3 regions of the Pseudomonas sp. NFX71 genome follow, and region 3 is predicted to be linked to each of the others. Evidence: predicted binding sites of a transcription regulator. Region 3 holds the regulator's gene; each other region holds the start of a gene.
The links. The regulator FliA, encoded in region 3, starts transcription of late flagellar genes. The targets are predictions, from matches to a motif close to CTAAAGTTTNNNNNNNNNNNGCCGNTAA.
Positions count from the first base shown of each region.

Region 1 (6,876 bases), 1.2 Mb from region 3:
CTGAAAGGGCAGGCGCGGGGCGAGCAAGGTGGCCGGCAGGTCTATCGCGCTGATCGCGGGCAATAGCAAGCCTCGCAGATATTGGCTGTGGTCGTCACGGGTGCGCACCAGTTGCAGGCCGCAAGGCTCGGCGTAGGGCGCGACTTGCTCGATACCCATTTGCGTGCCGCCGCCGCGAACCTGGCGGATCCAGCGCACCACCGCGATGCTCCAGCCCGACCCCGCCGTATCCTCGATGCCCACCATCTCGCCTGCCTGTAACTCGGCCGGCACGTCACCGGGCCAGGCCAGGCAATAACCGCCCGGGCTGTGATTGATCACCGGCAAGGCGTAGGTCGGAAAGTGACGGTTGCGGTCGGAGTCTTTTTGATTGTCGTCGTTCTGAAGTTGCGGGTATTCGATTTCTTCGTAGGGCAGCAACGTGTCGGCGGTGCCTTGCGGCGCTGCGTCGAAGGCGTGGTGCCATTGGTCTTTTTCCCGAAGGGAGGGCGAGGTCGCCGCGAACTGTGCGCGCCCGGCACCGGGATGTTTCAGGATCTCGCTGAACGGACGCTGCCCGCCCAGATAGAAGTGCAGCGCGCTCATGCCCACGCACAAGGTCAAGGTCCCTTGACTGGGCGTGCGCTGGAAACTGCGTTCGACCGCCTGGCCCCAGGCGGCATTCAGGTGTTGCAGCGTATCCAGGCTCAATCCTGCCGGCACGGGCAGTGGCACCGCACTGTCGGTTTTTTGCAAATGGGCATCAATGGCTGTGACCAGCGGCAGCGTATCGAGCCCCAGCAAGCATTCCTGTTGCTCGGGCCGGAATTTCGAACGGTAACGCGGCCCGATGTCGAGCTCCGGTGCGACGCCAAACAGTCCGCCGCTCGCGGATTCCGGTTGCAGCTTGATCAATTTGCTCCACGGCTCCAGCACTTCGGCGAGCCGCGCGATCTGGTTCTGGCGCAGTTGGTTGCATCGTGCGGCGCCCAGCAGCAGTGCGACCACGTACGTCTGTTCGATGCTCAGGGTTTGCGTCTGGCTGGCCAGCTCATCGCGCAGGCTCAGGTGCTGGAGCCGATGAGAACAGGCAATCCGATACAGCAGATGCAGTTCCAGCCACACACCTTCCGGCACCGGGCAATAGAGCTCGGTGGCGCGGATCAGAGGACCGTTGAGGCAATGGATCGCCCGTTGCAATGCTTGGGCCAGCAGCGGCGCGCGGTCCTTGCTGAGGCGCGGCGAGAGGCGCACGACGATCTGTTTATAGCCAATCGCCAAATGACTTTGCAGCGCCTGGCAGAGGTTGGCGATCTTGCGCGAACGCTCGTCGAGGACAATCGACTGGTACAGGAAGTGCCGCTCCAGGTGTTTGCAAACGTAATACACCTCGGGCCTGAGTAACTCGAGTAATTGCAGACGATTGTCGCTGGGTGTCAGCAGTTGATTCAGTTCGCTCAAGCCTTGATAGAGCTGGCGAGCGGTTTCGCCGATGTTGGCCTTGGGGAGGTCGGCGATCCAGCGCTTGAGGTCGCGCGGGGTGGCTTCGCAGAACGACAGGCGCAACTGTGCAGGGATCGGCGCGCGTAGCAAAAGGTGAGGACTGGTCTCATTCATGCCGTGAACAAACTCCAACCGGGAAAATGGGCAGTGAATGACCTGACTGTAGCAGTTCTGGTCGGCGACCGTTTGTCTGTCAGCCGAGTGAGGTTCGAGTGTGCTACTAATCTGACAGACGTGCGACTGGATACGCACGGTCGTACGGCCTGCTGCCTGTGCCGGGCAGGTCTCTCGTAACTTCAAGGAGATGAAGTTTATGTCTAGATACGTAGTGGCAAATCAATGGGGCGGTAGTTCTGCACCCTGGCATCCGGGCGGAGACTGGACGTTAGGCGCGCGGGACAACCAGAAGGTTGTCGCGATCGAGATCAAGTCGAGCGATGGCGGCAAGAGCTTCACCGGCACCATGACGTACGCGGGTGAAGGTCCCATTGGCTTCAAGGCTCAGCGCACGGGCCAGAACCAGTACAACGTTGAAAACCAGTGGGGCGGTAACGACGCTCCATGGCATCCGGGTGGCAAGTGGGTCATCGGGGGCCGGGACAATCAGAACGTTGTCGCGTTGAGCGTGACCTCCAGTGATGGAGGGAAAAACCTCAGTGGCACCAATACCTACGCCAACGAAGGACCGATCGGTTTTCGTGGACAGATAGAGTAGGGGCACCACCGAAATGTCCGACCCCACGAAGACGTTCGTGGGGTTCGGATCAGGGGATCAGGCTTTTGGCAGGCCCATGCCCTGGCCCATCTGCACCGGCGAACCGGCCGCCAGTTCTTCAGCCCACTGCACTTGATCAGGGCCGAACAGCACTACAGCCGTCGAACCCAGCTTGAAACGACCCAGTTCCGCACCTTTTTCCAGGTGGATCGGCGCACGAGCCGCTTCGTCGTAGCGGAAGGTTTTCAGCTCGCGCTTCGGTGGCGTCACCAGGCCCGCCCAGACGGTTTCGATCGATGCGACGATCATCGCGCCCACCAGCACCACGGCCATCGGCCCGCGCTCGGTGTCGAAAATGCACGCCACACGCTCGTTGCGGGCAAACAATTCCGGAACGTTTTCAGCGGTGGTCTGATTGACCGAGAAAATCCGGCCTGGAATGTAGACCATCTCGCGCAATGTGCCGGCCAGCGGCATGTGCACGCGGTGGTAGTCCTTCGGTGACAGGTAAATGGTCGCGAAATCACCGCCCATGAACGGCGCTGCGTTGGCAGCGTCACCGCCCAGCAACTCCAGCACGCTGAAGCTGTGGCCCTTGGCCTGGAACACGCGACCGTGTTCGATCGGACCGAGCTGGCTGACCGCGCCGTCGGCCGGGCTGAGGATCGCGCCCGGGGTTTCGTCCAGCGGACGAGCGCCGTCTTTCAACGCGCGGGTGAAGAACGCGTTGAAGTGCTCGTAGGCGGTCAGGTCTTCGACCAGGGCCTGGGACATGTCCACCTGATAGCGCTTGGCGAACCACGCGGTGAACGCATTCTTGAACCAGCGCACGCGGCATTCGGCGATGCAGCCGGCCAATCGCGAGAGCAAGTGGTGGGGCAGCAGGTATTGGCTGAGGATAAACAAACGCTTATTCATTAACTGTCCTTAAAAACCTTAAATCTCTACAGGCGTATCGGGATGGTTGCCCCATTCGCCCCAGGAGCCGGCGTAGCCTTTGACCCGCGGATAACCGAGGGACTTGGCCACCAGATAGGTGAAACCAGAACGGTGGTGAGTCTGGCAGTGGGTAATCACTTCTTTGTCTTTACTGATCCCGAGTTGTTCGAGGATCTGCGGCATGTCGGTACGGATGCGCAGGTTCCGCGCCCGATCCATGCCCGCGGTCCATTCGAAATTGACCGCGCCGGGAATGTGTCCGGCCTTGGCCGCCAGGACTTTCTCGCCGGAGTACTCCAGCGGCCCGCGCGCGTCCCAGATCGCCAGGTCGGGGGCACCGAGACGGCTTTGCAGGTACTCGCGGGTGGCGGTGGGTTCATCGTGCAGGGTCAGGGCAACCGGGCCGCCGACCGCGGGAGGGATCTGGATCGACATGGGCAAGCCTTCTGCCAGCCACGCCGTCAGGCCGCCATCGACATAGTGGTACTTGCTGTGGCCGATGACGTCCAGCAGCCAGATAAAACGCCCGGCCCAACCGCCGCCTTCGTCGTCATACACGACGTAGACCGCGTCGGGGTTGTGGCCCAGCTCACCGAACAACGCTTCGAGTGCCGCGTGCGGCGGCATCAAGCCTGGCGCCGGCGGCTGTCCGAGTTGCGTGCGTTTCGGATCGACAAAACGCGCACCGGGAATATGCCCTTCGGCATAGCGGGCACTGCTGGTCAGGTCCACCAGAATCAGTTCGCGGGCGTCGAGACGGGCGAGCAAGTCGCTCGGCTCGATCACCAGCGGCAAGCCAGAGAAGTCAGACATGTGAGGTCTCCAGGGCATAAAGGGGAGGATTGTAGCGGGTCATTGGCCGCGATGGCTAAAGCTGTGCAGGGCTTTCTCGATGCACTGCGCGGTTTTGCCAAAGGCCTGCACGGTGATTTCCGAGAACGGCCCGCCCCCCTGATCCGCCACGACGATCATGATCACGCGGCCGTTGTTGACCAGCGAGCGCAACAGCAGGTGTTCGCCACCGAACTGCGAACGCAGGCCGGCCGGCAGCAGGGCCGAAAATTGCGCGTTGTTGGCCGGAGACAGGCGCACCTGCGCCTGTTGCGAAAGCAGGCGTTGCAGTACGGTGCTTTGGCTGACCACGAAATTCAGGCCCGCGGCTTCTTTCGGCAACCCGGCGATCTGGTGCACGCGCAGATTGGCGTGCGTGCGGTCGGCCATCAGGATCATCACCCGACGCATGCCGCACGCGACCAGCGCGTCACGGGCCGAGTTGGTCAAGTGCATGGCATTGGTGAAACGACTCGGCTCTACCAGCAGTTCGGCGCATTGTGCGCGCCACTTGGCCAGGTCTTCGGCGGTCGGTGCCGGGGCTGGCAGCAGTCCGGCGTGAACGCGGTTCATGCCCCACGGCCAGAGCAGCGCAACGGCTGGGTGCCAGAGGTCGGGCATGGCGTGTTGACGCGCACTGTTGGCGGCCTGCTGGTGCAATTGTTGCTGCACTTCGTCCATCGGCATTTGCAGGTAAAGGCTGGTCAGGTACTGCCAGCGTTCGCTGTGCGGACTGTCCCAGGCCTGTTGCGCCGACAGCGCCAGACCGTTGGCCAGCAACACGGTGTTGGCCGGTTGATTGAGCCAGCGGCGAAGGGTCGGATCGTCATCAAGACGGTTCTGCTGGCGCAATGGATGATCGCTGTCGCGGGCGATACGCAGGACTTTCACCAGTTCCCGCTGCTCGTTGAGCAACAACTTGTAACCCTGCTGCACCCAGATCGGCAGGTGCCAGATATCCACCAGCGCCTGAGCGATTTCCAGCAGGCGAACGCCGAACAATTGTTTCTCGACGTTGCGGGCCGACTCGCCTTTATGGATGACCCGCAGTTCCCATTCTTCAAGCAGCTGCGGATGGGTCAACGCCATGGGCCACAGCGGCGAAAGAAACAGCAGGCTGCCCCAGTGGATGTCCTGCCACAGCCGCGCCAGGCGAGCGGCGAAAAAACCGTTGGCCTGTTGCGTCGCGTGCTGACTGATCATCTGCAACTGACGCAGGGCCACGGGGATTTGCGATTCAGGTTCCGCGGGCAGCCGGGCGAGCAGTTCTTCGGTGCGCTTCAAACCGAGGCGATTGATCGCCACCTCAAGGTTTTCCGCCGGCTCGGTCATGCTGCCGTGGGTGTGCCGGTTGGCTTCGCGGATCACGCTCAAGGCCAGGGCGGGGCTGTCTTGCATCAACTCGGCGATATCGCGCAGGGAACTGCGATCGTCGCGGATGGCTTTGCAGACACGGTCGTGACTGGCCTGCGGAACCGGCAGGCGCACACCATCAAGAAGCTTGACCCAGCCTTCGAGTGTGGTGGGTTTTGGAGTTGGGACGTTCGTTTCGTTAGCCATGTCTGGACGCGACCATCGTCTGCATTACCTATGCCTGGAGCGGGCCAAATTGGCTTTTCGCCTGAACTGGCTATAGTCTGGCGCAGTTTTGCCGATAAGTAGAAGAAGAGATTTTTTAACTTCCGAATATGACCTTGAACCCGACTCAGTAAGTGCTCTCCTACCTATGGCTAAAATAATCGGCATCATCGTCGTATTCGCGAGCGTGCTCGGCGGATACGTGCTCTCCCACGGCAAGATTGCAGCCCTGATTCAACCCTTCGAGGTGTTGATCATCGGTGGTGCGGCCCTTGGCGCATTCCTCCAGGCCAACCCCGGTTACATGACCCTGCACGTGCTCAAGAAGTCCTTGAGCATGTTCGGGTCGCGGTTCAATCACGGCTACTACCTTGAAGTGTTGGGCCTGATCTACGAGATCCTCAACAAGAGCCGCCGCGAAGGCATGATGGCCATCGAAGGCGACATCGAAGATGCCGCTGCGAGTCCCATCTTCGCCAAGTACCCGTCGGTGCTCAAGGACGAGCGCATGACCGCGTTCATCTGCGATTACCTGCGCATCATGTCCTCCGGCAACATGGCTCCCCATGAGCTGGAAGGCCTGTTCGACATGGAGCTCTACAATCTCAAGGAAGACCTGGAGCACCCCTCCCACGCGGTGAACGGCATCGCCGACGCCATGCCCGGTTTCGGTATCGTTGCGGCGGTATTGGGTATCGTGGTGACCATGGCGTCCCTGGGCGAAGGCGACCAGAAATCCATCGGTCTGCACGTCGGTGCGGCACTGGTCGGTACGTTCTTCGGTATTTTGGCCGCCTACGGTTTCTTCGGTCCGCTGGCCCATTCCCTGGCCCACGATGCCAAGGAAGAACTGAATGTCTACGAAGCCATCAAGGCTTCGCTGGTGGCTTCGGCTTCCGGCATGCCGCCATCGCTGGCGGTAGAGTTCGGGCGCAAGGTTCTGTACCCGGCGCACCGTCCTAGCTTCGCTGAGCTGGAACAAGCGGTTCGCGGTCGCTAAGCCATGGAAAACAATCAGCCGATAATCATCAAGCGCGTCAAGCGCATCGCCGGCGGGCATCACGGGGGCGCCTGGAAAATCGCCTTCGCCGACTTCGCGACGGCGATGATGGCGTTCTTCCTGGTGCTGTGGCTGCTGTCTACCGCAACACCGGAACAGAAGATCGCCATCGCCGGTTACTTCAAGGACCCGGTCGGCTTTTCCGAAAGCGGCACGCCTTACGTCATCGACCTGGGCGGCACGCCGACCCTGGCGCCGGAAAACACCCTCAACCCCGAGGTGAAATCCCAGCCGCAGCCGGACAAGGTAACTGTCGACGCCGAACAGGTCG
Region 1 covers NZ_CP182230.1:2,493,043-2,499,918, forward strand. The annotation lists gene ACM1ZW_RS11495 (hypothetical protein) at 1-1,596, opposite strand, end outside; gene ACM1ZW_RS11500 (hypothetical protein) at 1,796-2,197, shown strand; gene asd (archaetidylserine decarboxylase) at 2,255-3,115, opposite strand; gene ACM1ZW_RS11510 (rhodanese-like domain-containing protein) at 3,134-3,949, opposite strand; gene ACM1ZW_RS11515 (HDOD domain-containing protein) at 3,989-5,527, opposite strand; gene motA (flagellar motor stator protein MotA) at 5,694-6,545, shown strand; gene motB (flagellar motor protein MotB) at 6,549-6,876, shown strand, end outside.
Region 1: a site for FliA is predicted at 5,598-5,625, ahead of motA (flagellar motor stator protein MotA). Genes of this name have one in related genera too.

Region 2 (6,876 bases), 3.3 Mb from region 3:
TCTTTGTCGAAGCGTCGAGCTTCGCGCTGGAGCTGATAGACGAAGCGCTCGACCTGACGCTGCACCAGGCCGCTCATGTTGTGAAAGCGGATGCCGGCGAAGGTGGTGGAGATTTTTTCTTCGAAGTGCAGGTAGCGCAGTTCGACCGGTGCCGTCATCTTGCCAAAGGGCAGGGCGGCGGAGAAACGGTCGTAGACCTGGCCCAGTTGCAGGCTGCCGGTAATGTCGCCGTCGAAGCGCAACTTGCAGCCGGTGGCAGAGATATCCAGCAGCTTGCCGCTGATCGGTGCCTTGAGCTTTTCACCGTCCAGATCGACGTTGACCAGTTGGGCCAGCTTCAATGCCGCGCGAAAGGCATTGCGGCGCTGGTGATAGACCACTTCATCCGGCAGCGGGCCGCGATAGCAGCGACTGTCACCGGATTCATCGATGGTCAGTTGACCGTTGCTTTCCCAGGCGATGCGCACGCCTTCGTGGAAGCCTTCGACCTTGAACGGTTCGCCCGCCAGCATGAAGCGTTCGCCGTCACGCGGGATCATTTCGTCGAGCGCGATGGTGCGACCTTCGCGGTCCACGTCCACCAGATAGCTCTGAAAGCGCTGAGTGCGCTCATGGAACGTGATGATCAGCGGATCATGGCTTTCTTGCAGTTGGCGCAGGTTGCCGGAGATTTCCAATGGCGTGGTAAGCACCTTGGGTGGCTGCGGGGCATCTTCCGCGGTTAAGGCATTGGACACGGTTCATCAATCTCCAGACAAAATATGACTACGGCTGGCCAGTATATTGCCAGCATGTTGCGAGTCTTGATAGGGCGTGGTCATCGGAAGGCTCAAGCCTGACTGAGCGGGCGTGGCTTCGCAAGCTTGGCGGTTGATCCGCGGGCATCATAAAGGGCTGGCGGTTCGCCGCCGGTGAGGATTTTCAGCTGGTTGGCCGTGGCGGCCTGCTGGACCAGGATCGACTGGCCATTATTGGCGTTCGCCGCCTGGCATTGAGCCAGAAGGTCGGTCAGCACATCGCTCTGCGCCAGCAACTCTTCGCCGATGCTCGAGTGGCTGGCCAGTTGCTCCAGACCGTTGCGATTCAGCGGAAGATTGAGGCTGGCGAGGATTTCACTGCGCTTGCGGCCATGCTGTTCGAGCAGAATGATCAATGCCTGTTTCTGCGCCAGAATATCTTCGAGCAGTGGCATGTCACGACCGTGCAAGGCGATGGACTCGGTTTGCAGTAACTCCAGCAAATGTTGCGCTGGAGCAAAGTCGTCGGTGATCAGTTGCAGTAAGTTAGTGTCGTGCATGGCTGGCCTTGGGTTTTAAGCGTCCAAAAGCCTGGCGCGGGCCGTAGCCTAGCGCTGGGCTTCGAAGTTGAGCAGTTTGCTGGCTACACGGTTGCTGTCGACTTTGTAGCTGCCATCGGCAATCGCTGCTTTCAACTCGGCCACGCGGGCTTTGTCGACGGCAGGCTGATCGCGCAGCTTGTCAGTGACCTGTTGCAACTGTTGAGCCTCATTGCTGAGGTGTACCGATTCCCCGCTTTTGACGGTACTGGCCTGTTCGGCCGGGGTATTCAGCGGCGCGGATTTGCCGGCTTCGGCAGTTTCCTTGGCAACGCTGGTACGTGTACTGCCCGTAAGTGACGAGGAGCTGTTCAAACGGCTGAAATCGATGACCATGGTAAAAAACCTCTGAGTATTTGGACGCTTGCCATGTTTTCGGCTCTCCCTGCGAAAACTTTAGACCCATTTATCAATGAGCCTGCATGCGCCAGCACTTCTCCTGCATGCGGCACAGTTTAGGGAACAGTCCCGGGCAACGCCACTTCTTCAGGAACAGGGTGCCTACATAGACACTTCCACCTGGCCCGGCGCGGTGACCTGCGCCTTGATGACCCGCTTGGAGTTGAGGTTTTTCACGCGAATCTGCTCGCTCATACCGCCATTGGACAGGGCTTCGCCGGGCATTCGCACGCTGAGCGTGCCACTGCGGGCGGTAATCACCACTTGATCGCCCTTGCGAATGACTTCCGCCTGTTCGAGGTGTACGAGGGTAATCACCTGGTCGGCGACCATTGGTCGGGTAAGTCGCTGGCCGATCGCCTGGTCGAGGGTCGTCAGGTAGCCCTGGTTGATCAGGCTGATATCGCGTTCACGCAGGAGCACGTCAGCGGGCTCGACAATGTCAGCGCGGCGCAGCGGGCGGGTGGTGGTCACGACATCGCGAAACAGGCGGACTTGAGCGGGTACGAACACCGTCCAGGGGGAGGTTCCTTCACAGCGAACCTTGACCGTGACCCGGCCCAGCGGCTTGGCCGGGCTCTCGAGACTGGCTGTCAATTCCTTGTCGCACATGGGCATGCGCAGTCGCGGATCGAGCTGGTTGACCTGGATTTCGTAGCGACCTTCCGTTTGACTGGTTGCCAGATAGTCCTCTACGGTGAATTCAAGAAAGCCCTGGGTGACGCCGATAAGCATGTCAGGCAAGGTAACCGCGTCAGCAAGGGCAGGGCTGCCAGCGTTGAACAGGCAAACGGCCGACATTGCACAGAGCAGTCTGCGTAAGGGTGATGTCAGGCGTCGGAAAAATGTCGGTTCTGTGTTCATAAGAGTTAAAAAGCAAGCGCCGTGCCGTTTAGTGATGAATGTGCGTCGCAACACACTTAGCGTTGGTGTAGGAGTCTGGGCATGGCTGGTGTAATGGATTCGGTAAACCAGCGCACGCAACTGGTAGGGCAGAATCGCCTGGAGCTGTTGTTGTTCCGTCTCGACGGCCAGCAGCTGTACGGGATCAACGTGTTCAAGGTTCGCGAGGTGCTGCAATGCCCCAAGCTGACCCTGATGCCCAAGTCCAGTCCTGTCGTGTGCGGTGTGGCAAATATCCGGGGGGCGACCATTCCGATCCTTGATCTGGCAATGGCGACCGGTTCCGGAGCGCTGAAAGATCAAAGCAATCCCTTCGTGATCATCACGGAGTACAACACCAAGACCCAGGGTTTCCTGGTGCGCTCGGTGGAACGCATCGTCAACATGAACTGGGAGGAGATTCATCCGCCTCCCAAGGGTACCGGGCGCGATCATTACCTGACGGCTGTGACTCGGGTCGACAATCAGTTAGTCGAAATCATCGACGTCGAGAAGGTCCTGGCGGAAGTGGCGCCGACACCGGAAGCGATTTCTGTCGGTGTGGTCGATGTCGAGACCCAGCACAAGGCGCTGTCGCTGCGGGTGCTGACGGTCGATGATTCGTCGGTGGCGCGCAAGCAGGTCACGCGTTGCCTGCAGACGGTTGGTGTCGAAGTGGTGGCGTTGAACGACGGACGGCAAGCGCTGGATTACCTGCGCAAACTGGTCGACGAGGGCAAGAAGCCGGAAGAAGAGTTCCTGATGATGATTTCCGACATCGAGATGCCGGAAATGGACGGGTACACCCTGACGGCGGAAATCCGCAACGACCCTCGCATGCAAAAGCTTCATATCATCCTGCATACTTCGTTGTCGGGTGTGTTCAATCAGGCGATGGTCAAGAAAGTCGGTGCCGATGACTTCCTGGCCAAATTCCGACCTGATGACCTGGCATCCCGGGTAGTCGACCGGATCAAAGCAGCAGATATCAGCTAGGGGCCTTCTGCCCCTGGTGGTTAACACGATTTAAGAGGCGGCATCATTGTCTACGGGTAATTTGGATTTCGAACAGTTCCGGGTCTTCCTGGAAAAAGCCTGTGGCATTTTGCTCGGTGAAAACAAGCAGTACCTGGTCTCGAGCCGTCTCAACAAACTGATGGAACAGCAAGGCATCAAGTCCCTGGGTGAGCTGGTCCAGCGCATCCAGACTCAGCCGCGCAGCGGTTTGCGCGAGCTGGTGGTCGATGCCATGACGACCAACGAAACCCTGTGGTTTCGTGACACCTATCCGTTTGAAGTCTTGAAGAACAAGGTACTGCCCGAAGCAATCAAGGCAGCTCCCGGCCAGCGTCTGCGGATCTGGTCCGCGGCGTGCTCGTCGGGGCAGGAACCGTATTCGCTGTCGATGTCCATCGACGAGTTCGAGCGGGTCAACATGGGCCAGTTGAAGATGGGCGTGCAGATCGTTGCCACTGATTTGTCCAGCACCATGCTGACCAACTGCAAGACCGGCGAGTACGACAGCCTGGCCATCGGTCGCGGTCTGTCGCCCGAGCGCCTGCAGCGTTACTTCGACCCGAAGGGGCCGGGGCGCTGGGCCATCAAGGCACCGATCAAGAGCCGGGTGGAGTTTCGCTCGTTCAACCTGCTGGACAGCTATGCGAGCCTCGGCAAGTTCGACATCGTGTTTTGCCGCAACGTGTTGATCTACTTCTCCGCCGAGGTGAAGAAGGACATCCTGTTGCGCATCCACAGCACGCTGAAGCCGGGCGGTTATCTATTCCTCGGCGCATCCGAAGCGCTGAACGGTTTGCCGGATCATTACCAGATGGTCCAGTGCAGTCCGGGGATCATTTACCAGGCGAAGTGATGGGTTGGCAGTATCAAAAAACGGGAGTCCTTAGAGGGCTCCCGTTTTTTTATGCCTGCTGACTTCCCCAAGACACCACAAACCCAATGTGGGGCTTGCTCGCGAAGGCGTCGTGTCAGTCGACATCTGCGTTGGCTGACACACCGCTTTCGCGAGCAAGCCCGCACCCACAGGAGAAAGTCGTTGCCCATGGCAAAGCGGCAGAAAAGCGGCAGGCGGCGGAAACCCGTTGCCGCTTTTCTGGCATTGCCGCCTTGCCCCTGCCCGCAAAGCCCCGGTTTACGGGCTTTTTTAAATTGGCACGCCGCTTGCTATGTCCATCGTACGAAAAATCAGGTCACCCGAAGGTTTCCCGACATGAGCATCAGCTTCGATAAAGCGCTCGGTATCCATGAACAAGCCCTGGGCTTCCGCGCCCAGCGTGCCGAAGTCCTGGCCAACAACATCGCCAACGCCGACACCCCGAACTACAAGGCTCGGGATCTGGACTTCTCGAAAGTGCTCGCCGAGCAGAGCGAGAAAACCAAGAACGGCACTTTCGCCTTGAACATGACCAACAACCGTCATATCGAAGCCGAAGGCCTGGGCAATGGCGACGAGTCGCTGCTGTATCGCACGCCGATGCAACCGTCGATCGACCAGAACACCGTGGACGCCCAACTGGAACAGTCGAACTACGCGGAAAACGCGGTCAACTTCCAGGCCAGCTTCACCCTGCTCAACAGCAAATTCAAAGGGCTGATCTCAGCCCTGCGCGGAGAGTAAGTCATGTCTCTATCCAGTGTTTTCAACATTGCCGGTAGCGGCATGAGTGCGCAAACCACGCGCTTGAACACCGTGGCCTCGAACATCGCCAACGCCGAAACCGTCTCGTCGAGCATCGACCAGACCTATCGCGCCCGCCACCCGGTGTTCGCCACCATGTTCCAGGGCGGACAGAGCGGCGGCAGCGATTCGCTGTTCCAGAACCAGGACGCCGCAGGCCAGGGCGTGCAAGTGCTGGGCGTGGTCGAAGACCAGAGCAACCTGGAAGCCCGCTACGAACCGAACCATCCGGCGGCTGACGCCAAGGGCTACGTCTATTACCCGAATGTGAACGTGGTGGAAGAAATGGCCGACATGATTTCCGCGAGCCGTTCGTTCCAGACCAATGCCGAAATGATGAACACCGCCAAAACCATGATGCAGAAGGTCCTGACCCTCGGTCAGTGATAAGGGGCGACTCAGATGAGTGTTACCGATACCACCAGCGGCCTTAGCCTTAATGACATCCTGGCCAACTCTTCGATCAAGACCAACACCAGTGCCGATGGCCTGGCGTCCGCGACGAACAGCGCGACCGGCAAAAAGGCCTTGGGCAAGGACGCGTTCCTGCAACTGCTGGTGACACAGCTGAAGAACCAGAACCCGCTGGAGCCGCAGGACAACGGCGAGTTCGTTGCCCAGTTGGCGCAGTTCAGCAGCCTGGAAGGCATTACCACGCTCAACGACACCGTGGGTGGTCTGGCGAACAACCTGGCGGGCAGTTTGAGTTCGTCCCAGGCGTTGCAAGCATCGTCGCTGGTGGGCCGTTCGGTCATCGCGCCGGGCGACAAGGCGGTGGTCGACACCACCAAGAGCTTCACCGGCACAGTCGCCGTGCCTGCAGCCGCCGATCCGGTCAAGGTCAAGATCACCGATGCCGATGGCAAGTTGATCCGCACCATCGACCTGGGCAGCCAGAAAACGGGCAGCGCCAGCTTCATCTGGGACGGCAAGAACGATGCCGGCGAAGTGGCCAAGGCGGGTACGTACACCTTCTCCGCCACTGCGACTTATGACAGCAAGGCGACTTCGCTGGTCACTTACCTGCCGGCCACTGTCACCAGCGTGACCATCAGCCAGACCGGCGGTGAGTTGATGCTCAATCTGGCCGGCCTGGGCAGCGTTGCCCTGTCCAAAGTACAAACCATTGGTATGTAGAGCCGACTAACACGGCACAAAGGAGTGGAATATGTCTTTCAATATCGGCCTTAGCGGTCTCTATGCAGCCAACAAACAACTGGACGTGACCGGCAACAACATCGCCAACGTCGCGACCACCGGTTTCAAATCGTCCCGTGCGGAATTCGAAGACGTTTACTCGGCCACCAAGCTGGGTTCCGGCAGCAAAGTCATCGGTAACGGTGTGCGCCTGGCCAACGTTTCCCAACAGTTCACCCAGGGCGACGTCAACAACACCGGCAACGTGCTGGACATGGGCATCAACGGTTCCGGCTTCTTCGTACTGAGCGACAACGGCTCGCTGTCCTATACCCGTGCCGGTACGTTCAAGGTCGACAAGGACGGTTACGTCACCAACAGCGATGGTTCTGCGCGTTTGCAGGGTTATGGCGTGGATGCCAATGGC
Region 2 covers NZ_CP182230.1:308,241-315,116, reverse strand. The annotation lists gene ACM1ZW_RS01495 (flagellar brake protein) at 1-737, opposite strand, end outside; gene ACM1ZW_RS01490 (flagella synthesis protein FlgN) at 830-1,297, opposite strand; gene flgM (flagellar biosynthesis anti-sigma factor FlgM) at 1,346-1,672, opposite strand; gene flgA (flagellar basal body P-ring formation chaperone FlgA) at 1,838-2,599, opposite strand; gene ACM1ZW_RS01475 (chemotaxis protein CheV) at 2,681-3,613, shown strand; gene cheR (protein-glutamate O-methyltransferase CheR) at 3,660-4,487, shown strand; gene flgB (flagellar basal body rod protein FlgB) at 4,845-5,252, shown strand; gene flgC (flagellar basal body rod protein FlgC) at 5,256-5,699, shown strand; gene flgD (flagellar hook assembly protein FlgD) at 5,715-6,449, shown strand; gene flgE (flagellar hook protein FlgE) at 6,481-6,876, shown strand, end outside.
Region 2: a site for FliA is predicted at 1,709-1,736, ahead of flgM (flagellar biosynthesis anti-sigma factor FlgM). Genes of this name have one in related genera too.

Region 3 (6,876 bases):
ACCAATCGCCAGTTGTTCGCCGGCCTGCCACTCACCGCCGCCGAACCGCTGATCGAACCGACCTACACTGAACCCCGCCGTGCAGCCCCGGCCCCTGCGCCAGCCTCCGGCGGTGTCGATCCGCGGGCTTTCGATTCGATGCGTTTCGAACTCAACAGCCTGCGCGAACTGATGGAAGTACAACTTGGCTCCCTGGCCTGGAATCAGCTGCAAGGCAGCCGTCCGGCCCAGGCCAACCTGTGGCGTCGCCTGCAGCGCATCGGTTTGTCCGGTCCGTTGTCCCGCGATCTGCTGGAACTGATCACCGGCATTGACGAACCTCGTCAGGCCTGGCGCATGTTGCTGGCGCACCTGGCACGGATGATTGCCACGCCGGAAGTCGAGCCACTGGAAGAGGGCGGCGTGATTGCCATGGTTGGCCCTGCCGGCATGGGCAAGACCACCACGCTGGCCAAGCTCGCGGCCCGTTACGTGCTCAAGTACGGCGCGCAGAACATCGCGCTGGTGAGCATGGACAGCTACCGTATCGGCGCTCAGGAACAACTGAAGACTTTGGGTCGGATCCTCAACGTGTCGGTCACCCACATCGACCCGGGCCAGTCCCTGGTGCAGGCGCTGGACCCGTTGCTGCGCAAACGTGTAGTGCTGATCGATACCGCGGGTCTTCAGGCCAGCGATCCGGCACTGCGCATGCAGCTCGAAAGCCTGGCCGGTCGTGGCATCAAATCAAAAAATTATCTGGTTCTGGCAACCACCAGCCAGAAACAGGTTCTAACCGCCGCTTATCACAGTTACAAGCGCTGCGGGCTGGCTGGCTGCATCCTGACTAAACTGGATGAAACAGCAAGCCTGGGTGAGGTGTTGAGCCTGGCAATCAGTCATGAGTTGCCGGTGGCTTACCTGACCGATGGACCGCGGATTCCGGATGATTTGCATCTGCCGCGTCGTCATCAGCTGGTGAGCCGCGCCGTCAGCGTGCAAATGCAGGAAGAACCCAGCGAAGAAGCCATGGCTGACATGTTCGCTGATATTTACCACAGTCCGACCAAGCAGGTTGGCTGAGGTATTAATGAACAGTTTTTGTACCTACATCGATGGTCTGCCATGCATTGTTCCGTTTGTGAACGCGCAGCCAGTAATGTGGCCTCCGTCTATGCAAGACAAGGTAAAGAAATAACATGGGCAGCATGCATCCCGTACAGGTGATCGCGGTGACCGGCGGCAAAGGTGGCGTCGGGAAGACTAACGTGTCAGTGAACTTGTCCCTGGCTCTAGCTGAGCTCGGCCGGCGCGTCATGCTGCTGGACGCCGATCTGGGGCTGGCGAACGTTGACGTCCTGCTGGGACTGACACCCAAACGTACCCTGGCTGACGTAATCGAAGGCCGCTGTGAGCTGCGCGACGTGTTGTTGCAGGGGCCCGGCGGTATCCGCATCGTCCCGGCGGCGTCCGGCACGCAGAGCATGGTGCATCTGAGCCCGGCGCAACATGCCGGCCTGATCCAGGCGTTCAGCGATATCGGCGACAACCTCGACGTCCTGGTGATAGACACCGCTGCAGGTATTGGTGACTCGGTAGTCAGTTTCGTTCGCGCCGCGCAGGAAGTCTTGCTGGTGGTCTGCGACGAGCCGACCTCGATCACCGACGCCTACGCGCTGATCAAGCTGCTGAACCGCGACTACGGCATGAACCGCTTCCGCGTCCTGGCCAACATGGCCCAGAGCCCGCAGGAAGGTCGCAACCTGTTCGCCAAGTTGACCAAGGTCACGGATCGCTTCCTTGACGTCGCCTTACAATACGTCGGTGCGGTGCCGTACGACGAAAGCGTGCGCAAGGCCGTTCAGAAGCAGCGCGCGGTTTATGAAGCTTTCCCGCGTTCCAAGTGCTCCCTGGCCTTCAAGGCCATCGCACAAAAGGTCGATACCTGGCCGCTGCCTGCCAACCCGCGCGGACACCTGGAGTTTTTCGTCGAGCGCCTCGTGCAACAAACGGCAGGACCCGTGCTATGACAGCCAGCGGTTACAACCTTTACAAGAAATCGGCACGTGACGCGCAGTACGAGCTGATCGAGCGTTACGCGCCACTGGTCAAACGCATTGCCTATCACTTGCTGGCGCGATTGCCGGCCAGTGTCCAGGTCGAAGACCTGATCCAGGCCGGCATGATCGGTCTGCTTGAAGTGTCGACCAAATACGACGCCAGCAAAGGCGCGAGTTTCGAGACGTACGCGGGCATTCGAATCCGCGGCGCGATGCTCGATGAAGTCCGCAAGGGGGACTGGGCGCCACGCTCGGTCCACCGCAATACCCGCATGGTCAGCGACGCAATTCGCTCGATTGAAGCTAAAACCGGCCGTGACGCTAAAGATCACGAAGTTGCGGCCGAACTCCAATTGAGTCTCGACGATTACTACGGGATTTTGAACGACACCCTGGGCAGCCGGTTATTCAGTTTCGACGATCTTTTGCAGGACGGCGAACACGAAGGGCTGCACGAGGATGGCGCGAGTGCTCATCTCGAGCCGTCACGCGATCTGGAAGATGAACGCTTCCAGGCGGCGCTGGCGGACGCGATTGCCAATTTGCCGGAGCGTGAGCGACTGGTGTTGGCGCTGTACTACGACGAAGAGTTGAATCTCAAGGAAATCGGTGAGGTCCTGGGGGTCAGCGAATCTCGGGTCAGCCAGTTACACAGCCAGTGCGCGGCCCGTTTGCGGGGGCGTTTGGGGGAGTGGCGAGCGCGCTGAAGGCAGTGTGGGGACACTGCGAACGTGGCTGGTGTGGTGTTGAACTGCGCCGGTCTCGATCTGTTGTGCTCCAGACAGTCATTGAGTGCTTTGCCGGATTGATTGAAATGGCGCGTCCAGGTGCTGGGCGCGTTTAAGACTGCTTGGAGGTCGAATTGGACAAGAACATGAAAATCCTCATCGTTGATGACTTCTCAACGATGCGGCGGATCATAAAAAACCTGTTGCGTGACCTTGGGTTCACCAACACGGTGGAGGCTGACGATGGCACTACTGCCATTCCGGTTCTCAACAGCGGGAGCATCGACTTTCTGGTAACGGACTGGAACATGCCTGGCATGACCGGCATCGATCTGCTGCGCCACGTGCGCGCCGATGAAAAGCTCAAGCACCTGCCGGTGCTGATGGTGACCGCTGAAGCCAAGCGCGAGCAGATCATCGAAGCGGCCCAGGCTGGTGTTAACGGCTATGTGGTCAAACCCTTCACGGCCCAGGCGTTAAAAGAAAAAATCGAGAAGATTTTCGAACGCATCGGTTGAGAAACTGCGCCACGGGGGAGCTATGGACCACAACGAATCTTCACAGGGCGATTTTGAATCGACCCTGAAAAAACACGCGGTCGAATTGGTCGAAAGCCTTGAAAAAGGCAGGTTCGGCGACGCTGTGCAACTGATCCATGAGCTCAATCAGACCCGTGACCGCGGCCTGTATCAGGAAGTGGGCAAGCTCACCCGCGAGCTGCACAGCGCGATCGTCAATTTCCAGATTGACCCGCACATGCCGCAAGCCGAGGAAGTGTCGCAGATCACGGATGCCACTGAGCGCTTGGGCTACGTGGTGAAGCTGACCGAGGCTGCCGCCAACCGCACCATGGATCTGGTCGAAAACTCCACACCGCTGGTCAACAGCCTGAGCGATGAAGCTCAGGCGCTGAGCACGGATTGGGGGCGGTTCATGCGTCGCGAAGTCGGGGCCGAGGAGTTCCGCGAACTGGCTCGGCGTGTCGACGGTTTCCTGACACGCAGCAGCGCGGACAATCGCGCAGTGTCGAGCAACCTCAACGACATTCTGCTCGCTCAGGATTACCAGGACCTCACAGGTCAAGTGATCAAGCGTGTGACCCAATTGGTCACCGAAGTTGAAAGCAACCTGCTCAAGCTCGTGCTTATGGCCAGTCAGGTGGACCGCTTTGCGGGCATCGAACATGACCGTGAAGCGATGCTTGCTGAAAAAGATCCGCAAAAACATCTCTCTCAGGGTGAAGGTCCGCAGATTCATGCCGATAAAAGAGAAGACGTTGTGTCCGGTCAGGACGATGTGGACGATTTGCTATCCAGCCTGGGATTTTAGAAATTTAGAATTTTAGGTTTTTTAGGTTTTTAGACCTGTTAGGAGCACCCCCTTAATGAGCTTCGGCGCCGATGAAGAGATCCTTCAGGATTTCCTGGTTGAGGCCGGCGAGATTCTAGAGCAACTGTCCGAACAGCTGGTCGAGCTTGAAAGCCGACCGGATGATGCGGACTTGCTCAATGCAATTTTTCGCGGTTTTCACACTGTAAAAGGGGGCGCCGGCTTCCTCCAGCTCAACGAGCTGGTGGAGTGCTGTCACATCGCCGAGAACGTGTTCGACATCCTGCGCAAGGGTGAACGTCGCGTCGACTCGGAATTGATGGACGTGGTACTCGAAGCGCTGGACGCGGTGAACAGCATGTTCAGCGAAGTCCGCGAACGCAGCCCGATCACGGCTGCCACGCCTGAATTGCTCGCGGCCCTGGCCCGTCTGGCCGAGCCGCAAACCGCCGATGAAGCCGCACCTGTGGCTCAAGTGGTGGAAGAACCGGCTGCCGAAGCCGAATCAGGCGACATCACCGATAACGAATTCGAACAACTGCTGGACTCGCTGAACGCCGTCAAGGCTCAGGCCGAGGCGCCGGTGGCGGCTGCGCAGCCTGCCGCGGACGCAGCAGCCAGCGACGAAATCACCGATGCAGAATTCGAGTCGTTGCTCGATCAATTGCACGGCAAGGGCCAGTTCGCCGTCGACGCGGTGGCGGCACCTGCAGCCCCCGCCGCACCGGCTGCCCCGAAAGCGGCAGGCGACAGTTCCGACATCACCGACGACGAGTTCGAAGCACTGCTCGATCAACTGCACGGCAAGGGCAACTTTGCCGTCGACGCGCTGGAGTCGGCCATTGCTTCGGCCCCGGCCGCCGCGGTGCCTACCGCTAAAGCGGCCGGCAGCGATCTGATCTCGGACCACGAGTTCGAATCGCTGCTCGACGAATTGCACGGTAAAGGCAAGTTCACCGAAGTCGGTACCGGTTCTGCCGCTTCTTCGGTAGCCGCGCCTGTCGCCAAAGCCCCGGCACCTGTCGCCAAGGCGCCCGAGCCAAAAGCCGAAGCATCGAAGCCTGCTGCCGCTGCTGCACCGGCCCCAGCCCGTGCGCCGTCCGCGCCGCCGGCGGAAAAACCGGCCAGCGAAGCCGAGACCACCGTGCGGGTCGACACCGCGCGCCTCGACGAAATCATGAACATGGTGGGCGAGTTGGTACTGGTGCGTAACCGCCTGGTTCGCCTGGGTGCCAACAGCGCCGATGAAGCCATGTCCAAAGCCGTGTCGAACCTCGACGTGGTCACAGCTGACTTGCAAACCGCGGTCATGAAGACCCGGATGCAACCGATCAAGAAAGTCTTCGGGCGCTTCCCGCGTCTGGTTCGCGACCTGGCTCGCCAGCTCAAGAAAGAGATCAACCTGGAGCTGGTCGGCGAAGAAACCGACCTCGACAAGAACCTTGTCGAGGCACTGGCCGACCCGCTGGTCCACTTGGTGCGCAACTCGGTCGACCACGGTATCGAAGAGCCGGCTGACCGCGAAGCGATGGGCAAGCCGCGTAGCGGCAAAGTGATCCTGTCCGCTGAACAGGAAGGCGACCACATCCTGCTGTCCATCTCCGATGACGGCAAGGGCATGGACGCCGACGTGTTGCGCGGCATCGCGGTGAAGAAAGGCTTGATGGACAAGGATGCGGCGGACCGCCTGAGCGAGTCCGACTGCTTCAACCTGATCTTCGCGCCGGGTTTCTCGACCAAAACCGAGATCTCCGACGTGTCGGGCCGTGGCGTGGGCATGGACGTGGTGAAAACCAAGATCGCCCAGCTCAACGGCACCATCAACATCTACTCGACCAAGGGCAAAGGCTCGAAGATCGTCATCAAGGTGCCGTTGACCCTGGCGATCATGCCAACGCTGATGGTCATGCTCGGCAACCAGGCGTTTGCGTTCCCGCTGGTGAACGTCAACGAGATCTTCCACCTCGACCTGTCGCGCACCAACGTGGTGGACGGCCAGGAAGTGGTGATCGTGCGGGACAAGGCGTTGCCACTGTTCTACCTCAAGCGCTGGCTGGTCAGCTCCGCCGCTCACGAAGAGCAGCGCGAAGGCCATGTGGTGATCCTTTCGGTGGGCACCCAGCGGATCGGCTTCGTCGTCGATCAACTGGTCGGCCAGGAAGAAGTGGTCATCAAGCCATTGGGCAAAATGCTCCAGGGAACTCCGGGCATGTCCGGCGCCACCATCACCGGTGACGGCCGCATTGCGCTGATTCTCGATGTTCCGAGCATGCTCAAGCGTTACGCCGCACGGCGTATTTGATTCTGGGGGAGCGGGGCGACTGAGCCTCGCCCCCGCCTAACGGAGTGTTTATGGTAGTCAAGGTCCTGGTGGTGGACGATTCGGGGTTTTTCCGCCGCCGCGTCTCGGAAATTCTTTCAGCGGATTCGAATATCCAGGTTGTCGGCACGGCAACCAACGGAAAAGAGGCGATCGATCAGGCGCTGGCCCTCAAGCCGGACGTGATCACCATGGACTACGAGATGCCGATGATGGATGGCATCACGGCAGTGCGGCACATCATGCAGCGCTGCCCGACACCGGTGTTGATGTTCTCCTCGCTGACGCACGAAGGCGCCCGGGTCACCCTGGATGCGCTGGACGCCGGCGCGGTGGATTTCCTGCCGAAGAATTTCGAAGACATCTCGCGCAATCCCGAGAAGGTCAAGCAACTGCTGTGCGAGAAGATTCTCAGCATTTCGCGCAGTAACCGTCGTGTCAGCGCTTACAGCGCGCCGGC
Region 3 covers NZ_CP182230.1:3,709,473-3,716,348, forward strand. The annotation lists gene flhF (flagellar biosynthesis protein FlhF) at 1-1,062, shown strand, start outside; gene fleN (flagellar synthesis regulator FleN) at 1,179-2,009, shown strand; gene fliA (RNA polymerase sigma factor FliA) at 2,006-2,746, shown strand; gene ACM1ZW_RS17150 (chemotaxis response regulator CheY) at 2,914-3,285, shown strand; gene ACM1ZW_RS17155 (protein phosphatase CheZ) at 3,308-4,096, shown strand; gene ACM1ZW_RS17160 (chemotaxis protein CheA) at 4,152-6,398, shown strand; gene ACM1ZW_RS17165 (protein-glutamate methylesterase/protein-glutamine glutaminase) at 6,449-6,876, shown strand, end outside.